Regions from separate parts of the Burkholderia plantarii genome, predicted to be linked through region 2. Evidence: predicted binding sites of a transcription regulator. Region 2 holds the regulator's gene; each other region holds the start of a gene.
The links. Region 2 encodes LexA, which represses DNA repair genes until DNA is damaged. Its sites were predicted from a motif close to ACTGTATNNNNATACAGT; they were not measured.

Region 1 (5,133 bases), 650 kb from region 2:
CGCATCGCATTGCCGTACATCGCGTCGCTACGGCACGCGATTCGCGCACGCGGCGTGCCCGCGCCGAGCTGCGCAGCGGTTGTTTTCGGCCCCGTCCCTCAGGCGATTTTCAGCGCTGCCACGATGGCGTCATCGTCGATCGAACCGGCGTGGGGTTCGCCATCGCATCATCATTGCCGGCGCCAGCATCGATCCGCGCCGCGCGCCGTTCGTGACGGATTGATGGCAGACTGACGCCACCTCGCGGCCCACCCCTCACGCCTACCGATCCAATGCCCGACCTGCCCCGCTGGCTGAGCGCCGAACTCGACCGCCGCGCGCTGACGCTCGACGCGAACCAGCATGCCCGCGCCGTCGAACTCGACCGCCTGCTCGGCGGCGCGCTGCCGCCCGAGATCATCGGCGCCTATTGCTACGGGCCGCCCGGGCGCGGCAAGAGCCTGCTCGCCGCGCTGTTCCACGAGGCGTGGCCCGGCCCGCGCGCGCGCACGCATTTCCATGCGTTCCTGCGCGACGTGAACCGGCTGCTGGTGGCCGCGCCGCCGTCCGGCGACAAGCTCGGCGAGACGCTCTCGCAGTGGCTCGGCGACGCCACGCTGCTCTGGTTCGACGAGTTCCACGTCAACGACATCGCCGACGCGCTGATGCTCGCCGCGCTGCTGCGCGTGGCGATCGCGCGCGGCGTGAAGCTGATCTTCACCTCGAACATGGCGCCCGGCGCGCTGTTGCCCGACCCGGAGTTCCATCATCGCTTCGCGGCCAGCATCGCGCTGCTGCACACGCATTGCATCGCGCTCGCGTTCGACGGGCCGATCGACTATCGGCGCGCGCCGGCGGCGCTCGCGAACGCGGTGGCCGCGCCGTACGAGCCGATGCCGGAGGCACGGTCTCCGGCCGATCGCGCGGCCTGGCTGCGCGCGCTGTTCGCGCGCCATGGCGACAGCGTGCGCGAGACCGACACGCGCGTGGATCTCGCCGGGCGCCCGCTCGTCGCGCACGCCACGGGCACGCGCGTGCTGCTCTGCGGGTTCGACGCGCTGTGCGGGCAGGCGCGCTCGCATCTCGACTATCTCGATCTGGCCGCGCGCTTCGAGGTGGTGATCGTGGTGGACGCGGCGCTCGACGCGCACACGCCGCGACACACGCTGCAACGGCTCGTCTGGCTGGTCGACATCCTCTACGACCGCCATGCCCGGCTCGACTTCGCGCCGGACCGGGATGTCGAGGCGAGCGTGGGCGAGCGTGCCGACGTGCATGGCATCGAACGCATGGGGTCGCGCCTCGCCGAGATGCGCGCGAAGGCGGATGGCGTGCGCGGCGCATGATGCGCGAGTCCCCCTCGCCGGCCGCGACGATCGCGCCGGTGCCGTTCGCCGCCGATCACGCGGGATGGCGCTTCGCCTGACGCGTGCCGCGCCGGCCCGAATTCCATCCCGCCACGACGCTCGTCCGACGCAATCGCTCTGCCCGCCCCAGCTTGCGGCGCCCGGCCGCTCGCCCCCGTCACCGAATTTCCCGCTCACGACCGATTGCATGCGGCAAAAAGACTGTATATATTTACAGTACCAGATCACCCCATGAGGTCTTCCGATGACGACGATGTCCGAACCGAGCCCGATCAGCCAAGCCGGCGCGCGCCCCGACGCCGACTGGATGGTCGACGACTACGAACTCGAGCAGATGGCCGCCGACCGCGCACGCCATCTCGCCCAGCAGGACCTGCAACAGACGCTGGTCGCGCTCGCGCGGCGCGCGTTCGGCCCGCGCCGCGGCAGCCCGTTCGGCGAGTTGCGCGGCCCGAGCTGGGGCATGCTGCTCGCGATCGAGGCGCGCGCGTTCGGCGACCCGGGCCTGCGCGCGCGCCACGATCCCGCCGTGCTCGCCACGCTGCCGCGGCTGGCCGGGCGCCGCGGCATCGAGGACGAACTCGACGCCGAGGCGAACCTGCGGGCCGACGACGACGACCTGCCGCTCGTGATCGGCGTGGCCGCCGCGCTGCTCGGCGCGCACGACACCGAACTCTGAGCGGCCGGCGGCCCGCCTCGGGGGCGACGCGGCGGGCCCTGCGGTCGCCCGCTGCGCGCGTGCCGGCTGGGTGTCGTGGGTTGCGTGCGGGTTGGGTGTCGGGCACCTGCCGCCGAATCGCGGCAAGCACGGCGGAAACTCGGTACGCCAGCCCGTCGTCCGCGGCCCGTCCTGCCGCGCCGACAGTTCGCGATACCGCGCGGCGCCGTGGCCGTCACCGGGCTCGATCGCGTATTCGAAGCGGCCGCCGCACGGCGCGTCGAAGCCGCGATGGCGGCTCACCCGCCACGATCGCGTTCGGCGCGGCGCGCGGCGCCAGCCTTGGGCGCCCGTGAAATTGACGCCGGTCGTCAGTCCGGCGGCCTCGCGCAACTCGAACGTCGCGCTGTCCACGCCGGACCGGTTCGCGCGCTCGCCGAGCACGAGCCCGTGGCGCGCGCCGCCCGCCTCGCAGCGCAGGAAGGTGCCGGCCGCCTGGCGGGATGCGGCGATCCCGAAGCCGAGCCGGCGCCGGTGGAAATCGATCGCGGCATCGCGCCCGCTCTCGGGGATCTCGAGCGCATCGCCGCCGCCGGCACGCCAGCCGGCGGCGGCCCGAACCGGCACGGCGCGTCACTGATAGATCATCGTGAACGTCATGAGTCCGATCACGCTGCCCGGCGTTACCGTTTCCGCCGTCTGGAACAGGGCCGCGTTGAGCCCGATCGAGTAAGAGCCGCCCGCCGACGGGTTGTAACCGGCGAGCGTATAGGTGGTGTTGTACTTCAACGCATAGCCATCGGCGTCCGTCAATTGCAGGCCGACGCCGGTTGCCCCCGAGCCGATCGCCAGCGCGACCACGCCGTTGGCCGCATCGAGCACGGGGCTGACCGGGATGAATTGATACTGGATCTTGGCGAGCCCGGCGGGACAGTTGGTCAAGGTCACGGAAAACGGGACCGGGCGTGTCGCCGAGCCGATGCCCTTGAACTCCGAGAGCCAGTGGGTGTGCAGATCGACATTGACCAGATCCGGCGTCGTGCAGGCCCTCACGAAGATCGCGGCCGGCAAGATCGCAAACGATTTGGCGATCGACAGGTCCGGAAGGTAGGGATTGCTGGCCGATTGCCTCGTCATCGACGCGGCCTTGAGCGCAATGCCCGGCATCACCACGCTGGGCGTCGCGCCGCCCGGCATCGGTCCGGTTTTCACATAGGCAGCCCTCACCTGCCCGCCGTTCGTGATGGTGCCTGCCCCGTTGCACGGCACCCCCGCCCACGGCGACGGATACCAGTTCGTGTCGGGGGTTCCGAGGTCGCGCCAGCCGGTCCAGCCACAGATGTTCGCGTAGGTGCGCACCTCGATCGCGAGACCGACACCGGCCACGTTGGTATTCCAGACCGTCAGATTCACGCCGTCGGGAGCCGGAATCGTCAATCCGGACTTCGTCAGCGAGAGTGGCTCGAATCCCGTACCGGACGATCCCGTAACCTCTTTCGTGCACGAGAAATAGCCGGTGTCCGCCGGCGTGCTTGCCCACGTACCCAGCACGGTGCCGACCGGCGCATCCCTCGGCACCGTGATCTGGAACTGCATGGGCACCTGGATGACCTCGGCCGTACCGGTACAGGTGAACTGCGCCAGGGCCTGCCGCGACGCCACCAGCAGCACGAGCAGCGCGAACACGCGCCACGGCCGGCGCCATGCCGCGCCGATTCGCGCCATCGGAATCCTGTCGCGATGCATCATGCCCACCCCGCCGATCTGCTTCGTTTCATTTCCCTGTTCCTCCATGCAAGCGGCCCGACTGCGCCGTTCGCCGCTCGGCCACCAGCCGGGCCGCGAACGGCGACGCCGTCGCGGCGGCATCGCCGGCCCCTTCGAACGCAGGCCCGTCCGGGCGTTCACGTTTTTCCGATCCGGAAAATCTGACAGATTCGACCGTGCCGACGTTGATTCGCGTCACGCCTTGTGGTCCGCTCCCGAACGGCGGCTTGATTTGCCGCTGCTTTCCCGGCGACGCCGCAGGCCCCGTGAGGTGTCGCCTCGTACTCGGCGGCGGAATCGAATGCCTCGCCGCACGTCCCCATGGAAAATCCGTGACTCCTCGGCCTGTTTCGCCGTGCCGGCTCCATGAAAAAAACCCGGTCCGTCAGCGACGCAACCGGGTCTTCGCTTCCGTGCCACACGGGCGGCGGCAGGGCTTCGGGGTCCGGCCCGCCGCCGGCTGCCCGCCATGCGCCGCGCGGGCTCAGGCGGGATTCGGCGGCGCCTCGCCCGCCAGCACCGCCGCCACGTTGTCGAGCGCGGTGAAGCCCATCTGGTCGCGCGTCTCGATCGTCGCGCTGGCCATGTGCGGCGTGAGGAACACGTTGTCGAGCGCCGCGAAGCGCGCGTCGATGTTCGGCTCGTTGCGATAGACGTCGAGCCCGGCGCCGAACAGATGCCCCGAGCCGAGTGCGTCGAGCAGCGCGTTCTCATCCACCAGCCCGCCGCGCGCCGCGTTCACGAACACCGCGCCCTTCGGCAGCCGCGCGAATTCGCGCGCCGTCATCAGCGGCGCGCCGCCGCCCGGCACGTGCAGCGTCAGTACCTCGCAATGCGGCAGCAGCGCGTCGAGGCTCGCGTGGAAGGTCGCGCCCGCCTCGACCGCAGGCTCGGCACGCTGCCGGTCGGTGTAGGCGATGCGCATCCCGAAGCCGCGCGCGCGCCGCGCCACGGCGCGCCCGATCCGGCCGAAGCCGACGATGCCGAGCGTCTTGCCGTGGACGCGCGTGCCGAGCATCTCGGTCATGCCGAACGACCTGCCCCAGCCGGCGCGCACGATCCGCTCGTATTCGGACGCGCGCCGGCAGGCCGCCAGCACCAGCAGCATCGTGAAATCAGCCGTGCATTCGGTCAGCGCGTCAGGCGCGTTGGTCACGGCGATGCCGCGCGCGCGGGCGGCGGCCACGTCCATGTGATCGACGCCGGCGCTCGCGTTGGCGATGATCTTCACGGTCGGCGGCAGCGCGTCGACGTGTTCCTTCTGCAATCCTGACTTCTTGCCGACCAGCACCGCCGGCACCGCGTACCGATGGCAGAAGTCGACCACGGACGCGCTGTCCATGTCCGCCTCGGTCACGAAGG
Region 2 (5,133 bases):
GGTCAGCAGGATCGTCTTGCCGCGCGCGAGCAGCGAGCGCAGCCGTTCCCACATCAAGTGCCGGGCCTGCGGGTCGAGCCCCGTGGTCGGCTCGTCGAGCACCAGCACGTCGGGATCGTTGACGAGCGCGCGCGCCAGCGTGAGGCGGCGCTTCATGCCGCCCGACAGCTCGCCCACCCGCGCATCGGCCTTGCTCTCGAGTTTCGCGAATTCGAGCAGCGACGGTACGAGCTCACGCGCCTGGCCAGCCGACAATCCGAAGTAGCGCCCGAACACGAGCAGGTTTTCGCGCACCGTGAAGTCGGGATCGAGATTGTCGAACTGCGGCACCACGCCGACGCGCTGTCGCGCATGACGCGCCCGCTCGGGCACCGGCTCGCCGCAAAGCCGGATCGTGCCGGCGTCGGGCTGCGTGATGCCGAGCAGCATCCGCAGCGTGGTGGTCTTGCCGGCACCGTTCGGGCCGAGCAGCCCGAAGCATTCGCCGCGCTGCACGCGGAACGACAGATGATCGACGACAAGCCGCTCGCCGAAGCTTTTTTTGACATCGAGGAATTCGATCGGAGCGACGGACATGGGTGCGCGAAGGGCGAAAGGGGCGGAAGGACATCACGAAGCGGCCATTCTAGTGCATCAGGCCCGATATCGGCCCGAACTTGCCGCGCCATCGTGCAAGCCTGCACCGCGGCGCGGCAGCCTCGCCCGACAATGGTCTTCGCGTTTTCCAACCCTTGCATCCTGAATTGCGGCGCACGATGATGAATTGACGACCGATGTCGCAATGGAGGCGATCATGGCCAGTTATCAGAAAATCCTGCTTTGCTACGACGGCACGCTCGAGGGCCGCAAGGCACTGCGTTGCGGTGCCGATCTCGCGCTCGAACTGAAGGCCGAGACGCATCTGCTGTCGGTGGTCGACATGCGTTCGAGCATCGCGCAGAGCGCCGGGCTGCTGACCGACGTCGCCTGCGGCCGCTTCGAGGAGACGGCGCGCGCGATCTTGCAGGAAGGCGTCGACTGGCTGACCGCGCGCGGCGTGCAGGCGCAGGGCCATTTCGCGTTCGGCTATCCGATCGACGAGATCGCGAATCTCGCCAAGGAGCTTGGTGTGGACCTGGTCGTTGTCGGCCATCGCTGCCGCAGCGGGCTCGCGCGCTGGTGGATGGGCGCCGGCAACACGCAGCTGCTCGACCGCATTTCGTGCAGCATCCTGGTGGCCTGCGCGTCGTCCGACGAGCAGCGCGAGGAACTGGCGAAGGAAAAGGAAGCCGCGCTCGCGGCGGCGGCCCACACCTGAGCATCGACGGACCGGCGGACCGATGGGTTGATCGGCGGGATCGATGAGGTTGAAGCGATGGGTGAACGGGCGTGCCCGCGAATTCCGTGCCCGTTGTCAGCCGCTTCCGATCGCGCCGCCGACTGCCTTCGGCATGCGGTGGCGCGGAGCGCGTCAGTGCTGGAGATCGATCGCGCTGAGCTTCCAGCCGAACAGGCCGCTGCGTCGGAAAATGGCCGCGTAGCGCGTGCCGCCGGCATCTCGCTGATAAACGGCGATGAACTCGTTGATGCCGTGGTAGGCGGCGCTCGATTGCGGCGCCGCGGGCGGCGGCGTACCGGTGCCGGAAGGCGGAGGCGCGCTGGCGCCGGCGGGCGGCGCGACACCGGCGCCGGATGCCGGAGCGGGGGCCGGCGCCGCGGGTTGATCGAGCGCCGGCGGATGCTGGCGCGGATCGCCGTTCGGCGGCAGGCCGCTCAGCAGCGCGGCCACGCCCTCGGGCGTCGCATAGGCATCGACGAGCGGGCCGATCAAGGCAGAGCCGACCATCGCGCCGAGCATCGCGAGCGGATTGTCGTGCCGCTGCAGATCGATGCGACGCATCAGCTCGTCGGTCAACTGCTGCTTCAGGCTGATGCGCAAGGCCGGGTAATCGACATAGCGGCTGATCGCCTGCGCGTCGCGCGCGTCGATTGCCTGCTTCAACTCGCGCAACGCGAGATAGGGCGACGCGGCCGCGTACAGGATCGCCGCAAGCCCCGCGACGGCAACCACCAGGGCAGGCATCCACCCGAGCTGCTTGCGGCGCGGGGGCGGAACGGACGACATATCAGACGGCGAATCAGACGACGAAGAAACGGACACCAGGCCTCCTGTCTCGAAAGACGGTCTCGGAACCTGGAGAGCGTATCAGACCATCAGACCGCCGAGCGTTCCTCGGCAATACAACGATCGATCATGCGACACACCGCGTCGATCGTCCCCACCATGATCACGCGCGACTGCCCGTGGTAGACGCGCACCGGCGCACGGCGTGCCGGCTCGGCGTGATGGAGCCCGGCGTTCAGCGAGACGCGCGCGAAGGCCGGCAGCGCCGAGGGCAACGCGGCCGGCTCGGCGGCCAGCGGCAGCGTGCCGGACTCGGCAAACCCGGCGGATTCGGCGGAATCAGCAACGAGCGGCGCGCAGGGCGTGCGGCCCCGCAGATGGCGCAGGCGACCGAATTGACGGAAGGGCAACAGGCGGGCGAGGCGTTCCATGTGTTCTCCAGATCGGATGGAGGGACGAACGTACTAGGCGGATGCAAACCGGGTGCAGGCAGCAGATAGCAAGCGGGCAAAAAACGGCCGGACGGCGAACCGCAACCGGCCCTGGCCCAGGCGCTACAGCTCCCCGGAACGGATCAGGCCGACGGCGATGCCCTCGAGCGCGAATTCCGCGCTGCCGGCCTTCACGAAGATGTTTTCGTAGTCGGGGTTCTCGGCGATCAGCTCGATGCCGCTGGAGTGGCGCTTCAGGCGCTTGACCGTGACGTCGTCGCCAAGCCGCGCGACGATGATCTGGCCGTCCTTGGCCTCGCTGCGCTTTTGCACGGCGAGCAGGTCGCCGTCGAGAATGCCGGCGTCGCGCATCGACAGCCCGCGCACCTTCAGCAGGTAATCGGGCTTGCTCGTGAAGAGCGCCGGATCGCACGCGTAGTGCTGCGAGATGTGTTCCTGCGCGAGGATCGGGCTACCAGCCGCGACGCGCCCGACGAGCGGCAGCGACAGCTGCATCAGCGCCGCGTGCGGCAGCGTGAGCTGGTGCGGCGCGTCCTCGAGGCCGAGCAACCGGATGCCGCGCGAGGCGCCGGCGGCCAGCTCGATCACACCCTTGCGGGCGAGTGCGCGCAGGTGCTCCTCGGCGGCGTTCGGCGAACTGAAGCCGAGCTCGGCGGCGATCTCGGCGCGGGTCGGCGGGAAGCCGGAGCGCTCGATCGCGCGGCGAACGAGGTCGAACACTTGCTGCTGGCGTGCGGTGAGTTTGGTCATGGTCGGACTGTATGGATAGACAGTGATCTGTATTTTTATACAGTAGTTCGGGAAATTCAAGTGTTACTTGAAGTTCGGCGCTATCGCGGCGATTCCGCCGCGATCGAGCGACGTCCAAACGCCGGTTCCGATGTCGCAACCGTCCGCCGGCTGGTCCTTACCACTTTTTCGTATAAAAAAATTCGGAACGATTATTTTTAATGATGAAAGCTGTTCGCTAGACTTGGCCCGACATTGCAAAAAACGATCCACGAACCTCTGGAGATCACGGGATGGTCAAGCGCAACACGGGGCTGGCTGGCGGCGTTCGCCGTCTGATCGCAACACTGGCGGTAGGCGCGGCGGCGCTCGGCGGCGCCACGCACGCACTCGCGGACACGACGTTGCTGAACGTCTCGTATGATCCGACCCGCGAGCTGTATCAGGACGTCAACCAGGCGTTCGGCAAGGAATGGAAGGCCAAGACGGGCGAGACCGTCACCTTCAAGCAGTCGCACGGCGGCTCGGGCGCGCAGGCGCGCTCGGTGCTCGACGGCCTGCAGGCCGACGTCGTGACGCTCGCGCTCGCCTACGACATCGACGCGCTCGCCAACAAGGGCATCGTCGCCAAGGACTGGCAGAAGCGCCTGCCCGACAACGCGTCGCCGTACACCTCGACGATCGTGTTCCTGGTGCGCAAGGGCAACCCGAAGGGCATCAAGGACTGGGACGACCTGATCAAGCCGGGCGTGTCGATCGTCACGCCGAACCCGAAGACCTCGGGCGGCGCGCGCTGGAACTACCTCGCGGCCTGGGCCTACGCGCTGCACAAGCCGGGTGGCAGCGAGCAGAGCGCGAAGGACTTCGTGGCGAAGGTCTACAAGAACGCCGGCGTGCTCGATTCGGGCGCGCGCGGCGCAACCACCAGCTTCGTGCAGCGCGGCATCGGCGACGTGCTGATCGCCTGGGAGAACGAGGCGTTCCTGTCGCTGAAGGAGTTCGGTCCGGACAAGTTCGAGATCGTCGTGCCGTCGGCCAGCATCCTCGCCGAGCCGCCGGTCGCGGTGGTCGACAAGGTGGTCGACAAGAAGGGCGACCGCAAGCTGGCCGAGGCCTACCTGAACTTCCTCTACAGCAAGGAAGGCCAGGAGATCGCGGCGCGCAACTTCTACCGTCCGCGCTCGAAGGATGTGCCGGCCGAGCTGACGAAGCAGTTCCCGAAGCTGAAGCTCTATACCGTCGACGACACCTTCGGCGGCTGGGCCAACGCGCAGAAGACGCACTTCGCCGACGGCGGCGTGTTCGACTCGATCTACAAGCCGCAATAAGCGCGGCGCGCAACACCCGAGGCAGAGCAGCAACCCGAGGCCGCGCGGCGCGAGCGAGCGCACGCGCGGCCCGCTACAACGACGAACACGAACCCACGCGCGGCCGGCCGGTACCCTCCGACGGCCGCGCCTCCCATGTCAACCAAGGAAGCGCATTTCGCATGACGACGTACACCTTCCGCAAGCCGAGCGCGCTGCCCGGCTTCGGCGTGACGCTCGGGATCACGGTGGCCTATCTGAGCCTCGTGGTGCTGATACCGCTCGCCTCCACGTTTTTGAAGACCGCGACGCTGACGTGGGATCAGTTCGTCGCCGCGACGACCTCCGCGCGCGTGATCGCCTCGTACCGGCTCACGTTCCTCTCGGCGCTCGGCGGCGCGCTGATCAACGCCGTGTTCGGCTTCCTGGTCGCCTGGGTGCTGGTGCGCTACCGGTTTCCGTTCAAGCGCATCGTCGACGCGATCGTCGACCTGCCGTTCGCGCTGCCGACCTCGGTCGCGGGCATTTCGCTCGCGGCCGT
Region 3 (5,133 bases), 1.6 Mb from region 2:
GCGGCCATGCCGGCGGGGCTGGCGTCGGATTCGGCGCGCACCCGCACGGTGATCCGGCCGCCCTCGGGCGTGTAGCGGATCGCGTTGTCGATCAGGTTGCCGAGCATCTCGCGCAGCATCACCGGATTGCCGTCGATCGCGAGCGCCACGGCGCCGGCGGGCTCGCCGTCGGCTTCCGGTCCCTCGTAGCCGAGGTCCATGCGCCGGGCGAACGCGGCCTGCATCCAGTCGCGCACGGTCACGCGCGCGAGCGCGGCCGGGTCGACGGGCTCGAAGGTCAGGCCGCTCGCGCGGTTCTCGGCGCGCGCGAGCGCGAGCAGCTGCGTGACGAGCCGCGCGGCCTGGCCCGAACTGGTCGCGATCTGTTCGAGCGAGCGCGCCACCTCGGCGGACACGTCGTGCCGCAGCGCGAATTCGGCCTGGGTGCGCAGGCCGGCGAGCGGCGTCTTCATCTGGTGCGCGGCGTCGGCGATGAAGCGCTTCTGCAGCGCGATGTTCTGTTCGAGGCGCGCGAGCAGGTCGTTGAACGAGGTGACGAGCGGCTCGATCTCGGGCGGCGCGCGCTGCGCGTCGACGGGCGAGAGATCGTCGGGGCGGCGCTCTCGGATCTGCGCCTGCAGCGAGGTGAGCGGCGCGAGCCCGCGCGAGAGCCCGAACCACACCAGCACGATGGCGAGCGGCAGGATCACGAACTGCGGCAGGATCACGCCCTTGATGATGTCGTTGGCGAGCGCATTGCGCTTGTCGAGCGTCTCGCCCACCTGCACCAGCACGGGCAGCGCGCCGCGCACGCCGGGCAGCGCGACGGTGGTGTAGGCCACGCGGATGTCGTTGCCGCGCAGCAGGTCGTCGCGGAACACCACGACGCCGGGCGGCGGCCGGTCGTCGTCGCGCGGCAGCGGCAGGTCGGCTTCGCCGGCCACCAGCTCGCCGCGCGCGCCGAGCACCTGGAAATAGACGCTGTCGACGTTGTCGGCGCGCAGCAGGTCGAGCGTGGCCCGCGGCAGCACGAGTTCGGCCGCGCCGTTGACGGGCGTGATCTGACGCGCGAGCACGTAGGCGTTGGTCTCGAGCGCGCGGTCGAACGGGCCGTTGGCGATCGTCTTGGCCACCAGATAGGTGACGGCGATGCTCATCGGCCAGAGCAGCAGCAGCGGCGCGAGCATCCAGTCGAGGATCTCGCCGAACAGCGAGCGCGGGCGCGCGGCGTCGCCGGCATCGACGTCATCGGGCGGCGCGAACGGATCTTCATAGCGCGCGTCGCGCTCGGCATCGCGCAGGTCGGCGGGGCGCCGCGTGGCGCGCGGGGAGCGGAACGGAATGGCCATGGCGTGGCGCGCGCGGCGCGGCGCCCGTCAGCGCAGCGACGGCGTCGCGGCGGGGTCGGCCGAGGCGGCGGCCGGGGCGGGATCGGCGGCCGGCGCGGCTTTTTCGAGGCAGTAGCCGAGCCCGCGCACGGTCGCGATGCGCGCGCCGCTCGGTTCGATCTTCTTGCGCAGCCGGTGGACGTAGACCTCGATCGCGTTGTTGCTGACTTCCTCGCCCCATTCGCAGAGATGATCGACCAGCTGTTCCTTGGACACGAGCCGGCCGACGCGCTGCAGCAGCACTTCCAGCAGCCCGAGTTCGCGCGCGGACAGTTCGAGCACGCGCTCGTTGGCATAGGCCAGCCGGCCGACCTGGTCGAAGCTCAGCGAGCCGTGGCGGATCACGGTCGGGCCGCCGCCGGCACCGCGCCGCGTCAGCGCGCGCACGCGCGCTTCCAGCTCGTTGAGCGCGAACGGCTTGGCCATGTAGTCGTCAGCGCCGAGGTCGAGCCCCTTCACGCGCTCGTCGACGCTGTCGGCGGCGGTCAGGATCAGCACCGGCAGCACCGAATTGCGAGCGCGCAGGCGCCGCAGCACGTCGAGGCCCGGCATCTTCGGCAGGCCGAGGTCGAGGATCAGCAGATCGAAAGTTTGCATCGACAGCGCGGTGTCGGCGTCGACGCCGCTGGACACGTGATCAACGGCATAGCCCGACTGGCGGAGTGATCGGGTCAAGCCGTCCGCGAGTATGCTGTCATCTTCGGCAATCAGGATTCGCATGGTGCGTGGCCGTGGGCCGGCGGCACGGCGAGGTGGCGCCGGCGCGGGTGTCTCCGGAGTGAATCGGACGTGCGAAACCCGCAAATCGGGCTTGCACAAACCACTGTTTTTTTATACAGTGTCTGCATTCGTGCACCTAACGGCTTGCTTGCCCGGTGCGCCCCAATCAGACGCTGCTCATCATAGCAAAGGACGATTCATGGAAGATAGCAAGAAAGGCGCCGGGATGACCGCGGAAAAGAGCAAGGCGCTGGCCGCCGCGCTTGCACAGATCGAGAAGCAGTTCGGCAAGGGCTCGATCATGAAACTCGGTGACGCCGAAGCCAAGGAAGACATCCAGGTGGTCTCCACCGGCTCGCTCGGCCTCGACATCGCGCTCGGCGTCGGCGGCCTGCCGCGCGGCCGCGTGGTCGAGATCTACGGTCCGGAATCGTCGGGTAAAACCACCCTCACGCTGCAGGTGATCGCCGAAATGCAGAAGCTCGGCGGCACGGCGGCGTTCATCGACGCGGAACACGCGCTCGACGTGCAGTACGCGGCGAAGCTCGGCGTCAACGTGCCGGAACTGCTGATCTCGCAGCCGGACACGGGCGAGCAGGCGCTTGAAATCACCGATGCACTGGTGCGTTCGGGCTCGGTCGACATGATCGTGATCGACTCGGTCGCGGCGCTGGTGCCGAAGGCTGAAATCGAAGGCGAGATGGGCGATTCGCTGCCGGGTCTGCAGGCCCGCCTGATGTCGCAGGCGCTGCGCAAGCTCACCGGCACGATCAAGCGCACCAACTGCCTCGTCATCTTCATCAACCAGATCCGCATGAAGATCGGCGTGATGTTCGGCAACCCGGAAACCACCACGGGCGGCAACGCGCTGAAGTTCTACGCCTCGGTGCGTCTCGACATCCGCCGGATCGGCTCGATCAAGAAGAACGACGAGGTGATCGGCAACGAAACGCGCGTGAAGGTCGTCAAGAACAAGGTCTCGCCGCCGTTCCGCGAGTCGATCTTCGACATCCTCTACGGCGAGGGCATCTCGCGCCAGGGCGAAATCATCGATCTCGGCGTGCAGGCCAAGATCGTCGACAAGGCCGGCGCCTGGTACAGCTACAACGGCGAGAAGATCGGCCAGGGCAAGGACAACGCGCGTGAATTCCTGCGCGAGAATCCCGACATCGCCCGCGAGATCGAGAACCGCATCCGCGAATCGCTCGGCGTGGTGGCGATGCCGCAGGACGTGATCGGCGGCAGCTCCGAAGCCGACGAGGTGATGGACGAAGAAGAGTGATGCGTCGAGGCCGGGGCCGCCCGGACGGTTCGCCGCCCACGTCGCCGCGCGAGGATCGCGCGGCTGACGGCGGGCCGGACGATCGATCCACGGCGGCGCCCGTTTCGCGCGACGGGCGGCCCGCGGGCCGCTCCGCAACGAGGGCATCGGACGATGCCCTCGTGTCGTTTCGGCGCGCCGCTGCGGGCGAGGTGCCCGATGCCGGCGCGCTCGTGCGAAGGCGTGGCGGGGCCGATGCGGCGGGTTATGCGACTTCGGCTGCTTCGTCTAATTCAGCCAACTCGGCCAGTTCATCCAATTCGGCAACGCCGGCAGCATTGTCCGCCGACGTCTTCGATCACGACGAATCGTTCGACGCCCACGATGTAGCGCGTGGCATTCGCGCCCGTACCGTGCGCGGCGCGGCGGGTTCCGCGACGCCCGCTCGTGACGGCGCGGCGAGGCCGTCCACGGCGGCCACGCCGCGTTCGTCCACCGGCCGCACGCACTTCGAAAGCGCGAGCGGCGATCAATATTCCCGTACCAGCGAGCATCCCCGCCGGCGCAGCAGCGGCACCGGCAGCCGGCGCCGCGCGCCGGGGCCGTTCGACGGCCGCGAGCCGCAAGCGGGCACCGGCACCGGATCGTCCGCCGAATCCCCCGAAGCCAACGACACGCGCCGCGCCGCGCCCACACGCCCGGCGCGTTCGCTGAAAGGGCGCGCGCTCGGCTATCTGTCGCGCCGCGAATACAGCCGCTCGGAACTCGCACGCAAGCTGGCGCCCCATGTCGAGGAAAACGACGAGCCCGAGGCGCTGCTCGATGCGCTCGAGCGCGAGGGCTGGCTGTCGGATGCGCGCTTCACCGAGAGCCTCGTGCATCGCCGCGCGTCGCGGCTTGGCACGGCGCGCGTGCTCGGCGAGCTGAAGCGTCACGCGGTGGACGGCGCGCTCGTCGAGTCGGTCGGCGAGCAGTTGCGGGAAACCGAATTCAGTCGCGCGCAGGCCGTGTGGCGCAAGAAGTTCGGCAGCCTGCCGATCACCCCGGCCGAGCGCGCGAAGCAGGCGCGTTTCCTTGCCTCGCGCGGATTCTCCAGCGCGACGATCGCGAAGCTGCTGAAGGTCGGCGACGACGAGTTCGGTGATTGCTAGGGGCCGCCGCGCCGCAGCCTGCCTGCCTTGACCCGGGCGCCCCGCGCGCATCGATCGGCGGCCGCGCCGCGCCGCGTTCGCCGCGCGCGCTTCTTGGGATCCGACCCGGCATGCTGCACCGCATTCGCTTTGCCAATGCGGGTCACACCGGATATTCCGTGGCGGCGCGACAAAGTCTCGATATGCTAAAATCCGCCGGTTTTCTTATTCGGCCTCAACCTTTCGCATGCCGTCATTCGAGCCCGTGTCACGCCAGCCGCGCCATCGCGCGGTCGCGGCGGAAACCGACCAGCGCGGCGGCGTGCGAGGCAGCGTCGTCGCCTGGCCGGTCGGTCCGCATTGCGCGGCGCCATCGGCACGACGCACGCGACCGAGTGGACAGCCGAACCATGAACTCGGGCCCAGCACCCGCGCCGATCGCGAATCCCATGTCGTCGACGCCGCCGCGTCGTCCATCCGGGCACTACGTTCCGGTCGCCGCGAAGCCGCCCATCCCGCCTGCCGAGCCTTCGTCGCTCCCCCCCCAGCGTTCACGTCCCCCCTGTTTTCTCCTGTCGCATCGCGCACCGCTTCGTCGGCCGCGCGGGTGTCGTTCGTGCGCGCCCGGCGTACACGGGCAGCCGCCGCACGGCAG
Region 4 (5,133 bases), on a different replicon from region 2:
CGCACGGCCACGGTGTAGTTCATGCGCCCGGCTCCGCCAGCCCTGCTGCAGCGGCAGCGGCAGCGTCCATCCGCGCCCCCGCATGCGAGGCCGGCACGATCTGCGCCGCCCATTCGACGTCGATCACGCGCACCGGCATGCCGTGCCCGACGCAGTAGTCGAGCCAGCGGATCTGGTTGTCCTGCAGGCGGTCGCCCGGCCCCTTCACCTCGATCAGTTCGTAGCGGCGCTCGGCCGGCCAGAAGCGGATCAGGTCCGGCAGCCCCGAGCGGTTGCCGCGCGGATCGTCGAGCAGGCGCTCGAAGCAGCGCCGCAGATGCACGGGATCGATGCAGTCGAGCGCCAGCGTGAGCAGCGCGTCGTCGAGCGCGCCCCAGAACACGAACGGCGACTGGAGGCCCGCCTTCTCCGCATGGCGGCGCAGCACCGTCTCGCGCCAGGCGTCCGACTCGAGCTGCGCGAGGCAGGCGTCGAAACGCGCCGCGCGACGCGCGCGGAAGTCGGGCGCGTGCAGGTCGGCCGGGCCGCGCTGGAACGGGTGGAAGAACGCGCCGGGCACGGCCGCGAACACGGCGTCCCAGCACAGCAGGCCGAACAGCGAATTGATCAGCGTGTTCTCGACGTAATAGACGATCGCGCCATCGCCCGACAGATGCATGCCCACCGCCGTCTCGACCGAATGCGGCACGCGCGGCACCGCGAGCACCAGCGTCTCGCGCGCCACCAGCACGGCGCCCGCGGCTCGCGCGACGGGCCGGCCCGCGCGCCGGAGCAGGCGCGGCAGCATGCGCGCCACGCGCTGGCGCTCCTCCTCGCTCTCCGGCTGCGCCGAGGCCGCCTCGGCCAGCGCGAGCGCGTCGGCGTCGCACCCGCAGCGCTCCAGCACGCGGATGCGGCGGTGCCGGCTGCCGGGCCAGCCGCTCGCCGCATAGGCGGCCAGCGCGCCGGGCCAGTCGGCGCGCCGCTCGCAGGCGTTGCCGATGCCGTGCAGCAGCTTGGCGCGGCGCATCTCGAGCCAGCCCTGCCCGCACGCCACGGCGCCCACCTCGGCCGTCAGCGCGTCGAGCGGCGCGTCGTCGGGCCAGGCGGCCAGCGCCTCGCGGCAGACGAACAGCGCGAGATACGCATCCACGTCGGCGCGCTGCTGGAACGCGCGCGAGGACGGCGCGATGTCCACCCGCTCGTACTGGAACACGCCGAGATCGGCGAGCACGAACTCGGACCAGTCCTGATGCAGGTTGCCGAAGAACATCAGCCGCAGCCGCTCGCACAGCGCGCCGATGCGGACCTCGAACACGTTGTCGCCGGTGGCCGGCAGCCAGGCCTCGAACGGCTGCTCGAGCGCGTGGCCGGCCTCGGCGCGCAGCGCGTCGAGCCAGTCGGCCTTGCGCGCGCCCTTCGGCGCCGCGAAGCGCTGCGCCAGTTCCGGGCGCGTGGCCAGCGCGAACACGGCGTCGAGCGCCAGCGCCGGCGCCGCGTCGATCCAGCCCAGCGCCACCAGCGGCGCGGCGGCCGCGGCCGTGTCGCCGATCTCGTCATAGGCGAGCTTGCTGCGCCGGAACCACGGCCCGCTGCGCATCAGCATCCGCACCAGCAGCGCGCGCGAGGCGCGCGGCAAGCCGGCGAACTCGCGCAGGAATGCCTGCTCGGCCAGGTCGAGCAGGTCGTCGTAACGCCCGGCGATCCAGGCGAGCGCGCGCTCGAAGTTGTCGAGGTAATAGAAGGCGTAGGGAGCGGGAACGGCGGGCGGCACGGAAATGGTCGGAAGCTGTACGTTTGTACAGGGATGAATGATAGCGCATGTGCCGCGGGTGTCGGCAAGCGCCGCGGCCGTGAAGCCGCGTTCGCCTGCCTCGATGCGAAAACCGTCCGCTCTGCCGCGAACGTGGGATTTTTCAAGCCGGCCTTTCGCTCGTTTCAACATTTCGATTATCATCGAAACATGGAAATGAACTCCGCCGTCCGCGCGCTTGGCGCCCTCGCTCAGGTTTCACGGCTGGGCATCTTTCGTCTGCTCGTGGAAGCCGGCCCCGCTGGCCTGGCCGCCGGGCAGATCGGCGAGCGCCTCGAGATCGCGCCATCGTCGCTGTCCTTTCACATGAAGGAACTCAGCCACGCCGGGCTGGCGAGCGTCCGGCAGCAGGGCCGGTTCATGATCTATTCCGCGAACTTCAGCGTCATGAACGACTTGCTCGGCTTCCTGACCGAGAACTGCTGCGCGGGCAATCCTTGCCTGCCGGCAGCGGGCGGCTGCGCGACGCCTGACGAGGGAGCCGCGTGATGGGCAAGCCCGCGATCAACCGTTTCGAACGCTATCTCACGGTGTGGGTCGCCTTGTGCATCCTCGCCGGCATCGGACTCGGCCAGATGATGCCCGGCGTGTTCCAGTCGATCGGCCGCCTCGAATACGCGCGGGTGAACGTGCCGGTCGGGCTGCTGATCTGGGTGATGATCATTCCGATGCTGGTCAAGGTCGATTTCGGCGCCTTGCACGAGGTACGCCGGCACGTCAAGGGCATCGGCGTGACCCTGATCGTCAACTGGCTGGTCAAGCCGTTCTCGATGGCGCTGCTCGGATGGCTGTTCATCCGGCATCTCTTCGCGCCGATGCTGCCGGCCGATCAGCTCGACAGCTACGTCGCCGGCTTGATACTGCTGGCCGCGGCGCCCTGTACCGCGATGGTGTTCGTCTGGAGCCGGCTGACGGGCGGCGACCCGCTGTTCACGCTCTCGCAGGTCGCGTTGAACGACGGCATCATGGTGTTCGCGTTCGCGCCGCTGGTCGGCCTGCTGCTGGGGATGTCGGCGATCACGGTGCCGTGGGCGACGCTACTGACCTCGGTGGCGCTCTACATCGTGATCCCGGTGATCCTCGCGCAGTGCTGGCGGCGAATGCTGCTGGCCAACGGACCAGCCGCCTTCGATGCCGCCATGACGAGAATCGGCCCCTGGTCGATCGTGGCGCTGCTGGCTACCCTGGTCCTGCTGTTCGCATTCCAGGGCGAGGCGATTCTCCGCCAGCCGCTGGTCATCGCCCTGCTGGCGGTGCCGATCCTGATCCAGGTGTTCTTCAATGCCGCGCTTGCCTACTGGCTCAACCGGGCCGTGGGAGAAAAGCACAGCGTGGCGTGCCCGTCCGCCCTGATCGGCGCATCAAACTTCTTCGAACTCGCCGTGGCCGCCGCCATCGGCCTGTTCGGCTTCCACTCGGGCGCGGCCCTGGCAACCGTGGTGGGCGTGCTGATCGAGGTGCCCGTCATGCTGCTGGTGGTGCGCATCGTCAATCAATCGAAGGCCTGGTATGAACGCGCCTGACCACGCCGGGAATCTCACGACATGACCGATATCACGATCTACCACAACCCGGATTGCGGCACCTCGCGCAATGCCCTGGCCATGATCCGCAACGCCGGCGTCGAACCGCACGTGGTGCGCTATCTCGAGACACCGCCGAGTCGCGACGAACTGCTTGCGCTGGTCGCCGCCATGAACGTGCCGGTGCGCGACGTGCTCCGGCGCAAGGGCACGCCGTATGACGCGCTGGATCTCGACAACGTGAAGTGGACCGATGCGGAACTGATCGACTTCATGATCACCCACCCGATTCTCATCAACCGGCCGATCGTGCAGACGCCGATCGGTACGCGGCTTTGCCGTCCCTCGGAAGCGGTCCTCGCGCTCCTGCCGACCCCGCAGGCGGCCCCGTTCACCAAGGAAGACGGCGAAGTCGTGATCGATGCGCGGGGCAAGCATGCCTGAGCCCACCCACGACCTGCCGCAGGTGGACAGCGCCTGTTTCCAGGTTCCCGACCCGGCCCGCCTGTCGAACCGTTCCCCGTCCTCGCATGCGCCACGCATCCTGTTGCTCTACGGCTCGGTCCGCGAGCGCTCGTTCAGCCGCCTGCTGACGCGGGAAGCGGCGCGCCTGCTGGCGGCAATGGGCGCCGAGCCGCGCATCTTCGATCCGGGCGGCCTGCCCCTGCCCGACGACGCGCCCGAGACCCATCCGAAGGTGGCCGAGCTCCGCGAACTGGTGCAGTGGTCGGAGGGCATGGTGTGGTGTTCCCCGGAGCGCCACGGCGCGATGACGGGCATCATGAAGGCGCAGATCGACTGGATTCCGCTGTCGATCGGCGCCGTGCGTCCGACCCAGGGCAAAACGCTGGCCGTGATGCAGGTCAGCGGCGGCTCCCAGTCGTTCAACGCGGTCAACCAGATGCGTATCCTGGGCCGCTGGATGCGGATGCTGACCATCCCGAACCAGTCGTCGGTGGCCAAGGCGTTCATGGAATTCGACGAGCGCGACCGGATGAGGCCGTCGGCGTATTTCGACCGGGTCGTCGACGTGATGGAGGAGCTCGTGAAGTTCACGTTCCTGACGCGAGATACCGGCGCGTACTTGCTCGACCGCTACAGCGAGCGCAAGGAAAGCGCGGAGGCACTGTCGAAACGCGTGAACCAGCGTGGGATCTGAAGCCGGATGCCAGGGCCGGTCGTGCCGCCGTTCGCGCCACGGCGAGAGCCCGCTCGCACGGAATGCGTGATCGACGTGCCGGGTGGCCGGCATGGCCGTTCTCCCCGATTGACACGGCCCGGGAGAACCAGGCGAATCACTTGCTGGCGATCATTTATACATTACGTCACAACCCCGACCGCCTCGATGCGGTTAAATGCAAGCCTGACGCCATCGCTTCATCGCGCCCCTTCCCCAGATATGGACGACACCCGCCGCAATCTGCTCGGCGCCGCCGTGGGCGGCACGCTCGGCGCGCTGCTGCCGGCCGCCGCGCGCGCCCAGGAACCCGCGAAGGAACCGGCCACGGCCGCGCCGCCGCGCCTGCTGCCCGACGAGGCAATCCGGCTGTGGCGCGACCTGCCGCCCGACCCGCTGCCCGACATGAACCTCGACGGCGAGCGCGTGATCCGGCGCGGCGCCGTGATCGGCGTGGTCGCGCCGCGCCTGCACGTGTACCGGCCCGCCACGCCGAACGGCGCGGCCGCGCTGGTGATCGCGGGCGGCGGCTACGAATGCGTGGAGCTGGCCCATGAAAGCGGCCCGGTCTGCCGCTGGCTCGCCTCGCTCGGCGTGACCGCCTACGAACTCGTCTACCGGCTGCCGGAGCAGGGCTGGCA

Region 1: the regulator LexA is predicted to act here: its motif matches at 1,547-1,564, upstream of bpln_RS05785 (DUF2471 family protein).
Region 3: the regulator LexA is predicted to act here: its motif matches at 2,190-2,207, upstream of recA (recombinase RecA).
Region 4: the regulator LexA is predicted to act here: its motif matches at 1,768-1,785, upstream of bpln_RS24915 (VRR-NUC domain-containing protein).

Annotation. Positions count from the first base shown of each region.
Region 1 is NZ_CP007212.1:1,322,264-1,327,396, reverse strand. Features, by position in the region: gene zapE (cell division protein ZapE) at 273-1,325, shown strand; gene bpln_RS05785 (DUF2471 family protein) at 1,591-2,025, shown strand; gene bpln_RS35110 (hypothetical protein) at 2,357-2,644, shown strand; gene bpln_RS05775 (fimbrial protein) at 2,638-3,798, opposite strand; gene bpln_RS35105 (hypothetical protein) at 3,779-3,970, opposite strand; gene bpln_RS05770 (2-hydroxyacid dehydrogenase) at 4,256-5,133, opposite strand, start outside.
Region 2 is NZ_CP007212.1:1,975,640-1,980,772, forward strand. Features, by position in the region: gene nodI (nodulation factor ABC transporter ATP-binding protein NodI) at 1-576, opposite strand, end outside; gene bpln_RS08515 (universal stress protein) at 794-1,297, shown strand; gene bpln_RS08520 (DUF2939 domain-containing protein) at 1,451-2,104, opposite strand; gene bpln_RS08525 (hypothetical protein) at 2,194-2,535, opposite strand; gene lexA (transcriptional repressor LexA) at 2,659-3,306, opposite strand; gene bpln_RS08535 (sulfate ABC transporter substrate-binding protein) at 3,579-4,613, shown strand; gene cysT (sulfate ABC transporter permease subunit CysT) at 4,775-5,133, shown strand, end outside.
Region 3 is NZ_CP007212.1:3,585,200-3,590,332, reverse strand. Features, by position in the region: gene bpln_RS15390 (sensor histidine kinase) at 1-1,328, opposite strand, end outside; gene bpln_RS15385 (response regulator transcription factor) at 1,356-2,087, opposite strand; gene recA (recombinase RecA) at 2,287-3,369, shown strand; gene recX (recombination regulator RecX) at 3,369-4,499, shown strand.
Region 4 is NZ_CP007213.1:1,813,710-1,818,842, reverse strand. Features, by position in the region: gene bpln_RS37950 (ATP-dependent DNA helicase) at 1-23, opposite strand, end outside; gene bpln_RS24915 (VRR-NUC domain-containing protein) at 20-1,753, opposite strand; gene bpln_RS24910 (ArsR/SmtB family transcription factor) at 1,943-2,281, shown strand; gene arsB (ACR3 family arsenite efflux transporter) at 2,281-3,315, shown strand; gene arsC (arsenate reductase (glutaredoxin)) at 3,337-3,759, shown strand; gene arsH (arsenical resistance protein ArsH) at 3,737-4,474, shown strand; gene bpln_RS24890 (alpha/beta hydrolase) at 4,715-5,133, shown strand, end outside.